Regions from separate parts of the Brevibacillus sp. NPDC058079 genome, predicted to be linked through region 2. Evidence: predicted binding sites of a transcription regulator. Region 2 holds the regulator's gene; each other region holds the start of a gene.
What was found. The regulator Rex, encoded in region 2, represses fermentation and respiration genes when NADH is low (regulators of the CRP and FNR family bind a similar motif). The targets are predictions, from matches to a motif close to TTGTGAAATATTTCACAA.

Region 1 (4,270 bases), on a different contig from region 2:
CAAATCAATATGCGTGAAAAAACGTGTTCCCACGTAACTTAGGACGAACAAGCAAGCAATGATGATAAAAGCACGCTTCGCCACCTTGGAAGCAAATATATAGTTCATACAACACCCTCCCTGCTGCTGCTCATTTTTTCCTTTCGCTCGAGTCCATTGTAGCAATGGCTCGTAACCCAGGTTGTGATTTACCTCACACCACTGCCACAATCTAGGACGATTTTCTCTTCCCAAACCATCGATTTCGGATGATATAATGAGTTACTTTGTATCCTTGTTGTAGGGAGGACCCACATGACCGGAAATGGCACAACATTTGTACAGCAGATTTCTTCCGATTTTGTGAATAGCCTTGAAACGTTTTCTATTAGGAAAAAATTCGTTCCCGGAGCCGTTCTGTTTTTGGATGGTGAAAGAGCTGATCAGCTATTCTTAATTTCGTCAGGCCAAATTAAGCTCACTAAAAACACCAACGATGGAAAAGAACTGACACTGCAAGTATTTGGTGCAGGAGAGCTAGTCGGCGTCTCCGGGCTCTTCGAACAGGAATTGACGTACACCTCCACAGGCACCATGTTGATGGAGGGTGAGATATGGATCATTCCGCGACAAGAGTTGGAAAAAATGCTCATCAAAAACGGTCAATTTTGCGTAGACTTCCTGCGTTGGATGGGATTGATGAACAGGCGGATGCAGTCTAAATTTCGTGATTTGCTACTCAATGGCAAAATCGGTGCCTTGTATTCAACGCTAATCCGCATGAGTAACACGTATGGCAAGCCACACCCCGATGGAATCCTCATCGACCTTTCCCTTACCAATCGTGATTTGGCACAATTCATTGGTCTGACACGAGAAAGTGTCAACCGGATGCTTTCCGATCTAAAAAAACAGGACACCATCGATCTGCTTCCCCAGGGACATATCTTGATTAAGGACCTTGCCTATTTAAAAGAAGCGATTTTTTGTGATGACTGCCCTCCAGATATTTGCCAAATGTGAGCAACGTCTACATCCTTTCCTGCACGAAAAAAGTCCTGGACTCGTCCGTCCAAGACTTTTTTTCATAAGTGGTTCAAGCTTCTTTATCCATGTCTTTGCTCCGCGAGCTCGCTGAACATGCCAGCATAGTACTCGACGTCTCCTGCATCGTCCAGAATCGCGCTGATCGTTAACCATTGGAGGTACTGATCTCCATTCTTCCGGCGATTCCAGATCTCTCCTTGCCAGTAGCCATTCTTCTTAATCGAGTCCCACATCTTTTGATAGAAATCGGCACTCTGCCTGCCTGATTTTAAAATATTAGGGGACTTGCCAATCACCTCATTCATCTCATAACCGGTCACTTTCGTAAAAGCGTGGTTCGCACTTTTAATGACTCCTCGTGTATCGGTAATCAGTATCGCCTCTCCCGTCTTTTCCATAATGGTAGCGGCGAGCTGCAGCTTCTCTTGATAAAACATCCACATCACCAAGACCAAGCTTGCCAGTGCAAACTGAGATAACGCCATGAAACCGATCGCGTAATGCCCCGTCAGATTAAACAGCAGCGTTAAGATCAACGGCGGGAAAAAGCCTCCTAATCCCCCCATGGCAGATACGATCCCATTCACAATCCCCGCTTGTCGCGAGAAATACATCGGCACTAATTTGAACACGGCTCCGTTACCGATACCGGCACATGCCGCTACTAACAAGCATCCTACCGTATACATCAAAATCGATGGCGAAAACGATAAGACAATACCAGACAAGGCAAGCCCTGCAAACACAATCATCAATGCCTTGAAGGGATTCCACCTATCTCCTAGCCAGCCTCCCACTGGTCTCGCAAGTGTCGCCAAGAGAATGAACCCTGCTGTTCTCATACCTGCATCTACTTTATCCAGTTGGAAATGGCTCACTAAAAAATTCGGGAGATACACGGTGAAAGCGACGAAGCAACCAAACGTAATAAAGTAGAACAAACTGATTAACCATAGCTTTTCGTTTTTGTAGACACTCTTGATCTGCTGACCAAGAGGAGTCACTACCTTAGGTTCATTTTTATCCCCCAGTAAGAAGGTAAGCACAGCGAATCCTGCAAGCAGTAGCATAAACATCTGTACGGTATTGGCCCATCCCAATGATTTGGCCAGAACTGGTGCTGCAAAAGTGGTTATCGCTGTACCAATATTCCCCATACCGTAGATTCCGTTTATAGAACCATGCTTCTCTTTCGGATAGTATTTAGGAAGAGAAGTAACACCAACGGAAAACACCGCTCCGCCTATCCCCAAAAATAGCCCGCCGATTAACAAATCTGTATAAGTGGTCGCCTGGCTAATATAAAAAACAGGGGCTAGCAGCAAGAGAAAGCTTATGCTAAATAATATTCTCGCGCCAAATCGGTTACTCCAATATCCTACGGGGATTCTCAGCAACGATCCAAGCAAGACTGGAATCGCTGTCACCCACGCCACTTCGCTTGCACTCATAGGTACGGTTTCTTTGATAAAAGGCATGAGCGATGACAGAATGACCCATACCATGAAACCGACCGTAAGACTCAACGTCTGTAACGGCAACTGCCATTTTCGTACCATAAACAACACCCCTCACTTGGGAAATCTTCTTCATCCACTATGATAAAAGGCAAAGTTTGGTTTCGTTGTGATTTTAATCACAGCTCCTTCCGGGCAATCCGCTTATAATCAAAGCGAAATCTTGAATCGAAGGAGTGGATTATACATGTTTTGTTATCAATGTGAACAGACTCCATCAGGTGGTTGTAAGGTCATAGGCGTTTGCGGAAAGAATGAAGATCTTGCGAGTATTCAGGATACAATTATTTTTGCTTTAAAAGGAATTGCAGCTTATGCCACACATGCTCGACAACTGGGCTATATCGATCCTGAAGTGGATGGGATTACACAGGAAGCTCTCTATTTTACATTGACGAATGTGAATTTTAACTTAGACGAACATTTGCAAATGGCCATGAAAGTAGGCAAAGCCGCCATAAAAGTCATGGAGCTTTTGGATCGGGCTCATACGGATCATTTCGGAGTCCCGCAGCCAATCACAGTCTCGCAAAATAAAATCGAAGGAAAATGCATCGTTGTTACGGGGCACAATCTGTTTGCTCTCGAAGAGCTGTTAAAACAGACAGAAGGCAAAGGAATCAATGTGTATACGCATTCCGAAATGCTTCCTGCACATGGCTACCCCGCACTGAAGAAATATCCTCATTTGAAAGGAAACATCGGGAAAGCATGGTACGATCAGCGTCAATTGTTTGAGAAATTTCCCGGCGCCATACTCGCTACAACAAACTGTGTAATGCCTATTCGAGGCAGCTACGCCGATCGTTTCTTTTCGTATGATATAACCGGTTTGGAAAATGTGACGAAAATTGTAGAGAACGATTTTACGCCGCTCATTGAAAAAGCATTGTCTCTTCCTGAGGTTTCTATCGAATCGGAACTGACATTGACGACCGGATATCATCACAAAACGGTCCTCGGCATCGCCCCTGAAATCATTCAGGCAGTCAAGGAAGGACAGATCAAACGCTTCTTCGTCATCGCTGGTTGTGACGCTCCTGGCAAGGGAGGCGAGTATTACCGTGAATTAGCTACGTCCTTACCGCCAGAAGCAGTCATTCTTACTACCTCCTGCGGAAAATTCCGTTTTAACGATGTAGATTTCGGCATCGTGCCAGGTACCAACATCCCAAGGTATATCGATTTGGGACAGTGCAATAACTCGGTTTCTACCATTACGATTGCGGCTGCATTAGCCGATGCCTTCGAGTGTGAAGTGAACGAGTTACCGGTAAGTATCGTTCTTTCCTGGTTTGAACAAAAAGCGGTTGCCATCCTGCTCGGCCTGTTTAGCCTGGGTATACAAGATATACGGATCGGTCCAAAATTGCCTGAGTTCATTCAGCCCGGTGTTCTGGAAGTATTGCAAGACTTGTTCCATATTCAGTTGATTGGTGATGCCCAAGAAGATATGAAGCAAATGCTCGGAATCACGCAATAGGCCGTCACCAATCACAAAATGAGGCACCTTCTTATAACAGGAAGGTGCCTCATTCTACCTTTTTATAACCATTTTGCAAGCCATTCTGAAACAGCTTGGTGCTGCAAATTGATTGCTTCTCCACCAGGAACGCTTTCCCGGATACTACCTCGTTGGATGCCTACAGACGTTACGTTGACGAAAATACCGACCACTTCTCCATACTCATTGACGGCAGCTCCGCCGCTGTTGCCATTCTCCACAG
Region 2 (4,270 bases):
CGGCATGATCCTGTATCTGTCCATCAATTCGTACCGATACGGGCTGCCCATCTTCTCTGGCTATTTCAAGCTGGTGGCCACCGATTTCTCCTGTGAGCTGAAATTGCTCATTTTGATATCGCCCATGCAAGGTCTGATCCTGCATGTATACCAGAAATGAGCGTTCCTCGTCCTTCGTGATCTGCTCCAAAAGCTCCGCTACCGTCGTGGCCGTCTGCTCCGTACCTGCTGTTTGTCTGACCGCAGACGCAGTATCTGTGCCGTCTGTATTGTCTGATCGACTTGCTGTCCCCAATACAATCCCAAGCAGAAATAGACCGAGTAGGATAGGAATCAGCCACCACAGCATTTTGGGCCGGATGTACATGTCGTCCCCCCTGTCCCATTTTTGTCTTTAGCCTATGCTATACGGGAAGGTTTTAGAACGACACGGAAAAGTTGCTAATCATAGCTTAAGGTCGGGCGGTCATACTACATATACACCCCGAGGAGGTGAGCGCGTGACATCTTCGCAACAAACCACATCTCCTGACATACTTGGGTTTCTGTTACAGGAATACCGCGTCTCCTGGGCAGGATTGTCGTCTCCCTTGCGTCAATGGTCGCACACACCCACTCTTCATTTTCGCCATCATCTCCTGACAAAAGCTGTGGCGAAAACGAACAACGGAACGTCGTAGTATCCAATTCCCCTACCTACACCTGCACTGCCTTACTCCTGTCCCCCACCTGACAGGAGCCTTTTACCGTTTTAACGTTTGGAATACGCGGTTTGCTTCGTAAATCGCGCGCTCCTCATCGATGGTCAACAGCTTATGATTACGCATCAAGAATTTACCCGCTACAATCGTATCTTTCACATCGCGTCCATTTGCTGCGTACACCACGTGTGAAATCGGTTGGTGTGCCGGGTGGAAATGGGCTTGGTGGCTATCCAGTACGATCAAGTCAGCTTGCTTGCCTACTTCAATGCTTCCGAGCGTTTCCTCTTGGAATACCCCTTCTGCGCCATAACGAGTAGCCATGCGAAGTGCTTCCTCTGCTGGTACGGCTACTGGATCGTTGTTCACACCTTTGTGCAGGATCGCAGCGAGTTTCAATTCCTCAAACAAATTCAAATTGTTGTTGCTTGCCGAGCTGTCGGTACCCAGTGACACGCTTACACCTTTTGCCAACATTTTCGGAACAGGCGCAACACCGCTTGCCAGCTTCAGGTTGCTCACTACGTTATGAGAAACTCTCACGTTGTATTTTGCCAAAATGTCGATTTCTTCATCCGTTAGGTGAACAGCGTGCGCAACGAGTGTTGGGCGATTGAACATTCCCAGCTTTTCCAAATGAGCAACTGGGCGCAGCCCGTAGTCCTTCTCGTTTTGACCGACTTCCCAAGCAGTTTCAGACATATGGATATGAAGCGGCAAGGAAAGCTCATCGGCTTTTTCGATAATTTGGGTAATAAATTCTGGTGAGCACGTGTACGGCGCGTGCGGTGCCATCATGACGGTAATACGCCCGTCCGCCTGATTATGCCATTCTTTTGCAAATAGAGTCGCGTCTTTCAGCTTTGTTTGACGTTCTTCTTCGGAGCACAGACCGATCATACCGCGGCAAAGGCGAGCACGCATTCCAGCTGCATCGACTTCCTTCGCCACGACGTCCATATGATCATACATATCCACAAACGTGGTGGTTCCGGTACGAATCATCTCGATAAGCGACAATTGGGTACCCCATTTTACTGTGTCGCCCGTGAATTGCGCCTCCAATGGCCACATTTTGTCTTCAAGCCATTGTTGCAACGGCAAATCATCTGCATAACCGCGTAGCAGGGACATACCAGCATGTCCATGCGTGTTGATTAAGCCAGGCAGTATGTAATCACCTTTTTGATCGATGACTTCATCGTATCCCGCTTCCGACAGGTCTTCAGGAGTTGGGCCCACATACGTAATCTTGTTGCCTTCGAATGCTACGGCACCATCGTAAATGACTTCATTCGTATCGTTAACGGTAATGACTGTTGCGTGAATGAGGATCGTCTTTTTCATAGTATACACTCCATTCTTACGTCAAATAGTAGGCCAAGCTTTGCAGGTTGGACGTCACATCCGCATAGTGAATGCGAACATCTTTTCCTGCGCGAATCGTCGTAGGGGCAAAATTCAAGATCCCCCTGATACCCGCTTGAGTCAACTGATCACATACGGATTGCGCTGCAGGTGCCGGTACCGTAATAATCGCTAGCTTGATTTGCTTGTTTACGATCGTTTCTTCCAGCTCTACTAAAGGCTGGATCGGTATACCTGCGACTTTTTTACCCTGCTTCTCTGGATTACTGTCAAAGATGGCCGCAATCCGCATGTTATCTTTCAAATAAGCGTTGTAGTTACTAATGGCATGGCCCAAATGCCCAGCTCCGACCAAAGCGACACGGATTTCATCCGTTAGCTTCAGAATTTCACGGATTTTTTCTACCAGATAATCGACATCATAGCCGATTCCCTTTTTTCCAAAATCACCAAAAGCTGCAAGATCTTTTCTGATTTGGGCAGGATTCACATCTAGATTCTTGCCCATCTGTTGGGAGGAAACGGTGGTCACCTCAACTTGCTGCAAATAACTGAGGTAACGCAGATAAATCGGCAAACGACGGACGACCGCTTCTGAAATCTTTTCGTGTTTTGCCACGTTCGGTCTTCCCCCCTAATTCTTTTGCTTCAAAATCCGATATTCTTTTCCATTCGATAAAATGGTAATGGAACCGTCGTGGCTGGTAACGTATGTCTCGGCCCATGACTCACCCAGGCGCTCCATGACTTCCGTCTGACCGTCTTTCATTTGATCCCGCGATCGGCCTGTCTGAATAATGGCGACCTGAGGATCGACTTGCGTCAGAAACGGTTGCGAAGAGCCTTGATTGCTCCCCTGACCGGCTACCTTTAGAACTTCCGCCTTCAGTCTATCCTTTTGCCGTTCCAACAGTCGCTCTTCTGCTTTTTCATTCACGGCGCTCATAAATAAAAATCGCAATTGTCCGTGCGTCAATCGAAAAACGAGAGAATTGTTCTGGGGCGATAAAAATAGCGGTTCATCCGGTAGCAAAACTTCCATCGAGATTTCTTGGTCAAGAGTGAGTACTTGTCCTTGCTCTGCTTCCATCTGCTTTTGGTTGGAGCGAAGCAGCACGACATGACGAATCGTTGATGCGATCAGCTTGGGCAAAATGACGGCATCTATAAGCACTTGCTGGCTCAATGAAGCGTAGCCTCCCATATGCTCAGGCTGGTCGTTCGTCAACACTACATAGTCGAGCCGTGTGATCTTGAGCTCTGCCAAGCGCGCCGAGAGAACGGGCCAATCTTCTGCCGTACCCGTATCAACCAGCATCGTTTTGCCGCCTGGCATTCTCAAAAGCGTACTCTCACCATGTGGAAGTGCCAAGTAGGTGATAATGAGACCCGAAAATTCCTGTTCTGTCTCTGTTTCAAATGGGTCATCTATCTTCACTGCTGCTTCTTGCAAATACAAATGGCTATCAATCGAGCATGCGCAAAGGAAAATCGCACTAAGAACTACAATCCACCAACGCCACTCTTTTTTCCATAACATTTATTTTATCACCTTAATCCCTATGAGACTATTGCTTCATTTTATGAATCTGACAGGGATTGCATACTAAGGAATGGCTCTATACGCTCTCGCAGTGTTGGCCATGGACCGCTTTCGATCTGAAATGGCGGTAAAGATTGTAGGAATGAGCGTCCATATCTCGACTCAACCACACGCGTGTCAAGAACGATCACGACCCCGCGATCCAAGTGGTGGCGAATCAATCGACCCACCCCTTGTTTAAATTGCAGAACAGCTTGTGGAAGAGACAAGGACATAAAAGCGTTTTTTCCTTCTGCCTTCAAAAGCTCTGCCCTTCCTTGATAGACAGGATGATTTGGCGGAGCAAATGGGAGGCGAACAATGACTAAACTGCTCAGCCATTCTCCCTGGATATCGACACCTTCCCAAAAGCTACTCGTCCCAAGCAGGACACTTCTCTCCATGCTTCGGAACAGACGCACCAGCTTACTCCGATTGTTGCTATCAATCCCGTGACCGAATAACGTATACGGTTCTGGGGCCTCCGCAAGGCGTTCCTTCATTGCTTGGTAAACAAGTCGAAGCATCGAGTGGGAGGTAAACAGGATCAGCGTCCTTCCTTTCGAAGCCAGTACGACATCCACGCACCCTTGAATGACCGCCTCCAAATACGTGTGGT
Region 3 (4,270 bases), on a different contig from region 2:
TTGGTACGTAAGGACGCGGTTGCCAAGTACAAAGGGGGCAAGCAAGGAAAAGCCTATGGACGAGGCGCTGATCTCATCGGTGCCAAGCTCAAAGGTGCTGATTTACGAGGAGCTCAATTGCGCGGAGCTTATTTGATTGCTGCTGATTTGAGAGGAGCAGATTTGCGGGGAGCTGACCTCATTGGTGCAGATTTTCGCGATACAGATGTGAGCGGAGCGAATTTGACGGAGACGTTGTTTCTCACGCAGGTTCAGCTCAACGCGGCGAAGGGCGATGCAACCACCAAGCTACCACCTTCGTTCACGCGTCCACTGCACTGGGCTAAATGACTGAAAAAAAGCAGGATGTCATTCGTTGACAACCTGCTTTTTTTCAGTCATTTGTTTACCTCCAAGACCAGCTGCATTTTTACGCGCCACATGTTAATTCCTCTGCTCTTTAAAAATGGTTGTTAATACAATTCTACTTTTTCCGTATTAACTATCGTGAGGCCCACAAACCAGACAAATTGCGCAATTTGTTCATGATAACAAGAAGGGAGGGGAAGTAGTTGGAGATTGCCCAAGTAAACACAGGCATCTGCCAAAACGAAGAAAACGCTAGACACGCAGAAAACATGTCGACCGAAACGTTTGCCGAAATTTATGGTGCGTACTATAAGCGCGTCTATAAATATATTTGCTATCGGATCAACAATCACTACGCAGCAGAAGAAATATGTAGCCATGTGTTTGAAATGGTGATTTCAAAATATAGCAGCTTTTCACCGGATAAATCAAACTTTGAAGTCTGGCTGTTTGCGATCGCCCGAAACGCAGTGGCAGATTACTTCCGCTCACAGAAAAAAAGAATCAGCTTTTCATTGGATTCGATTCTGAATCTGGTCTTGCCGAAGTCGTCACCGGAGGATATCGTGATCCGCGACGACAATCATCAAGCCTTATTTCAAGCACTGGCGAAGCTGAGTGACAAGGAACGCAATATCATCGCCATGAAATATGCGGCTGGTCTTAAAAACGCAGAAATCGCAGAACTTCTTGGTGTCAGTGGTTCAAATATTGGCGTCGTGCTCTACAGATGCTTGAAAAAGCTGCAGATGGAATTGCAAAAAGGAGGCTTCCGTTATGAAGAGTAAGCATGATCTAGACGATTTTCGTGAACTCACCGACTTGCTTACTGATCTGGAATTAGATGACGCCACTCCAAAAGTCAACATATACAATCGGCTGAAATTCAAATTGGAATCAGGAAACATACAACTACATGAAAAGGACGGGATCTATATGAAAATGAATAAATGGAAAGCTGCCACAGTTAGTGCTGTTGCTGTTGTTTGCCTTTTAGGTGCATTCTCAACTACGTCGTTTGCCCAAGGAATGCTTCAGACGATCTTGGCACGCTTTCAGGTCGGGAACATGGAAATTACCCAATATGATAAAGAGCTGCCTGCTACACAGTCCAATACCCAAGAAATCGAGATACCTATAGAACGCAAGGCCCCTCCTCAGATGACAGTGGAAGAAGCACGCGCAGCTAGCAAAATGGACTTTCCCGCACCGACATGGTTGTCAGAGCATTATTCCTATGTAAACACGGTCGTTCAAGGCGAGCGTATGGTAGAAGTTCAGTATAAAAAAGAGAAAGAGTTTATTTCCTTGTTGATTTCAAACGGTGGCGAAAACGGCATCAGCACGACAGAGGGTGTCAAGATCGAAACCATTGGCGGGAAAAAGGTACATTTCGCCAACGGAATCGTGATTTGGGAGCATGAAGGATTCACGTACGAGTTGTACCAGATGGCAGAGAAGAGCTTTGATGCTGCGACTATCGGCAACATCATCGATTCCTTGTCAACGAAATCCGCCAAAAAATAAGCGGTTGTTACTTCACCACGTACCCAGGCAGGACCGACTTCGATTGCTTTTCGAGGTCGGTCCTGCCTGGGGCTTTGTTGACTGAATAGGGGAAAGATGGGCCCGTAAAAGGGTCCATTTTTTTTACGGCCATAATCGTCTATAATTTTCAATATGAATGAATAGATTACATTTGAAGTGAAATAAGTAAAGAAGCATAAGTCTACCCCAAATGATAGGATAATCCTAAACAGTCACAGAGTGTTAAAAATCATGTAACGAATCGGACACCCTCTAGGGTCAAAAGTCCTGCTACAATTATACATGACCGGAAATATACAGGGTAAAACAAAACAAAGAACTCTCTCACGAAGATGAATGCGAAAAGGGGGTTACAAGAGAGAGAATCAATTGTGAATTTTTTCACATATATTTGTGATTTTTTTCACAAAGTCGCCATATATGCTGGTTTCCCCACTGGTATAATTCCGGTACATAAAGGCCAAAGCGCGAATAGAAAGGGATCTTGTACATGGATATAGTGGATTTGGGACGACTTCAATTTGCGATAACAACTATCTTTCACTTTGTTTTTGTGCCGATTTCCATCGGGCTGTCATTATTAGTAGCCATTATGGAAACGATGTATGTGGTAAAAAAGAATGACTTGTACAAAAAAATGGCCAAGTTTTGGGGAACCTTTTTGCTCATAAATTTTGCTGTCGGGATCGTGACAGGGATTATGCAGGAGTTCCAATTTGGGATGAACTGGTCTGATTTCTCACGATTCGTCGGTGATGTATTTGGGACACCGCTAGCGATTGAGGCCCTCTTAGCATTCTTCCTCGAATCGACTTTTATTGGACTTTGGGTGTTTGGTTGGGATCGTTTGTCCAAAGGTGTGCATCTCGCATGTATTTGGCTCGTATCCATCGGAACGATTCTTTCGGCTCTTTGGATTTTGGCAGCCAACTCGTTCATGCAGCAGCCAGTCGGCTTCGCTATCAATAACGGACGTGCAGAGATGGTAGATTTCTTTGCTCTCCTTACCAATGGACAATTACTATATGAATTCCCGCATACTGTATTTGCGGCATTTGCGACAGGTGCCTTCTTGGTAGCAGGTATCAGTGCTTGGAAGCTGTTGAAAAAACAAGACGTTACATTCTTTGTACAATCTTTCAAAATTGCGATCGTGGTAGCATTGATTTCCTCGCTTGCTATTGCTCAATTCGGCCATGGTCAGGCACAGTATTTGGTTGCTACCCAACCGATGAAAATGGCAGCGAGTGAAGGTCTCTGGGAAACAAGCTCAGACCCAGCTCCTTGGACAGTTTTTGCAACGATTGATCCAGAAAAACAAGAAAACGGCTTTGAAATAAAAATTCCTTACTTGCTTAGCGTTCTGACGTACAACTCGCTTTCAGGTTCTGTACCGGGCATGTTGGAATTGCAGGCAGAGTATGAGAAAACCTACGGTCCTGGAAACTACATTCCACCAGTTCGGACGACCTTCTGGAGCTTCCGCATCATGGTAGCGGGCGGTAGTGCAATGATTTTGCTGGCTTTGTACGGGGCTTACCTCGCTTTACGCAAAAAGCTGGAACAGCCAAACAAGCGATTTATGCAGTTGATGGTTGCGGGTATTTCGTTGCCATTCATCGCAAACTCAGCTGGATGGATCATGACGGAGGTAGGTCGTCAGCCGTGGACGGTATTCGGGCTACTGCGTGTTGAAGATTCGGTTTCGCCAAGCATTAGCACAGGAGAGGTATGGTTCTCTCTCATCGCCTTCACGACGATTTATCTCATCCTGCTATGTCTCTTGGCTTATCTATTTGCTCGTGTGGCCAAAAAAGGACCGGATATGGATAGTCATGAGGAAGTAGAGGATTTACAGCTTCAGGATCCATTTGACCGTGTAAGGAGTGAACGTTATGGAGCTTAATGAACTGTGGTTCCTACTCATTGCCGTTCTGTTTACCGGATTTTTCTTTCTCGAAGGCTTCGACTTTGGTGTCGGCATGGCGACGCGCCTGCTATCACGGAATGATTTGCAAACCCGGGTTCTGATCAATACGATTGGCCCGTTCTGGGATGCCAATGAAGTGTGGCTGATTACAGCCGCTGGTGCGATGTTTGCAGCGTTTCCGGAGTGGTATTCCACGATGTTTAGCGGGTATTATCTCGTGCTTACGCTGATTCTGCTTGCGTTGATTGGACGCGGGGTAGCATTTGAATTTAGAGGCAAAGGGAAAGGCGAGGCTTGGAAAAAGACGTGGGACGCAGCCATTCTGATTGGAAGCTTTGCACCGCCGATGTTGTTCGGAATGGTGTTTGCCAGTCTGGTGAAGGGTGTGCCGATTGATCAGAATATGGAAATGACTGCTGGCTTCTCTGACATTGTGAATGGTTA

Region 1: the regulator Rex is predicted to act here: its motif matches at 2,651-2,668, upstream of ACFVS2_RS13930 (nitrate/nitrite transporter).
Region 3: the regulator Rex is predicted to act here: its motif matches at 2,266-2,283, upstream of ACFVS2_RS13225 (cytochrome ubiquinol oxidase subunit I).

What each region holds. Positions count from the first base shown of each region.
Region 1 is NZ_JBHVSO010000004.1:156,574-160,843, forward strand. Features, by position in the region: gene ACFVS2_RS13920 (hypothetical protein) at 1-108, opposite strand, end outside; gene ACFVS2_RS13925 (Crp/Fnr family transcriptional regulator) at 295-1,002, shown strand; gene ACFVS2_RS13930 (nitrate/nitrite transporter) at 1,086-2,585, opposite strand; gene hcp (hydroxylamine reductase) at 2,731-4,026, shown strand; gene ACFVS2_RS13940 (S1 family peptidase) at 4,089-4,270, opposite strand, start outside.
Region 2 is NZ_JBHVSO010000001.1:442,249-446,518, reverse strand. Features, by position in the region: gene ACFVS2_RS02360 (hypothetical protein) at 1-367, opposite strand, end outside; gene ACFVS2_RS02355 (hypothetical protein) at 501-680, shown strand; gene ACFVS2_RS02350 (amidohydrolase) at 744-2,048, opposite strand; gene ACFVS2_RS02345 (redox-sensing transcriptional repressor Rex) at 2,065-2,688, opposite strand; gene ACFVS2_RS02340 (ComEC/Rec2 family competence protein) at 2,704-3,609, opposite strand; gene dinG (ATP-dependent DNA helicase DinG) at 3,651-4,270, opposite strand, start outside.
Region 3 is NZ_JBHVSO010000004.1:10,570-14,839, reverse strand. Features, by position in the region: gene ACFVS2_RS13240 (pentapeptide repeat-containing protein) at 1-330, shown strand, start outside; gene ACFVS2_RS13235 (sigma-70 family RNA polymerase sigma factor) at 552-1,136, shown strand; gene ACFVS2_RS13230 (hypothetical protein) at 1,126-1,875, shown strand; gene ACFVS2_RS13225 (cytochrome ubiquinol oxidase subunit I) at 2,387-3,802, shown strand; gene cydB (cytochrome d ubiquinol oxidase subunit II) at 3,792-4,270, shown strand, end outside.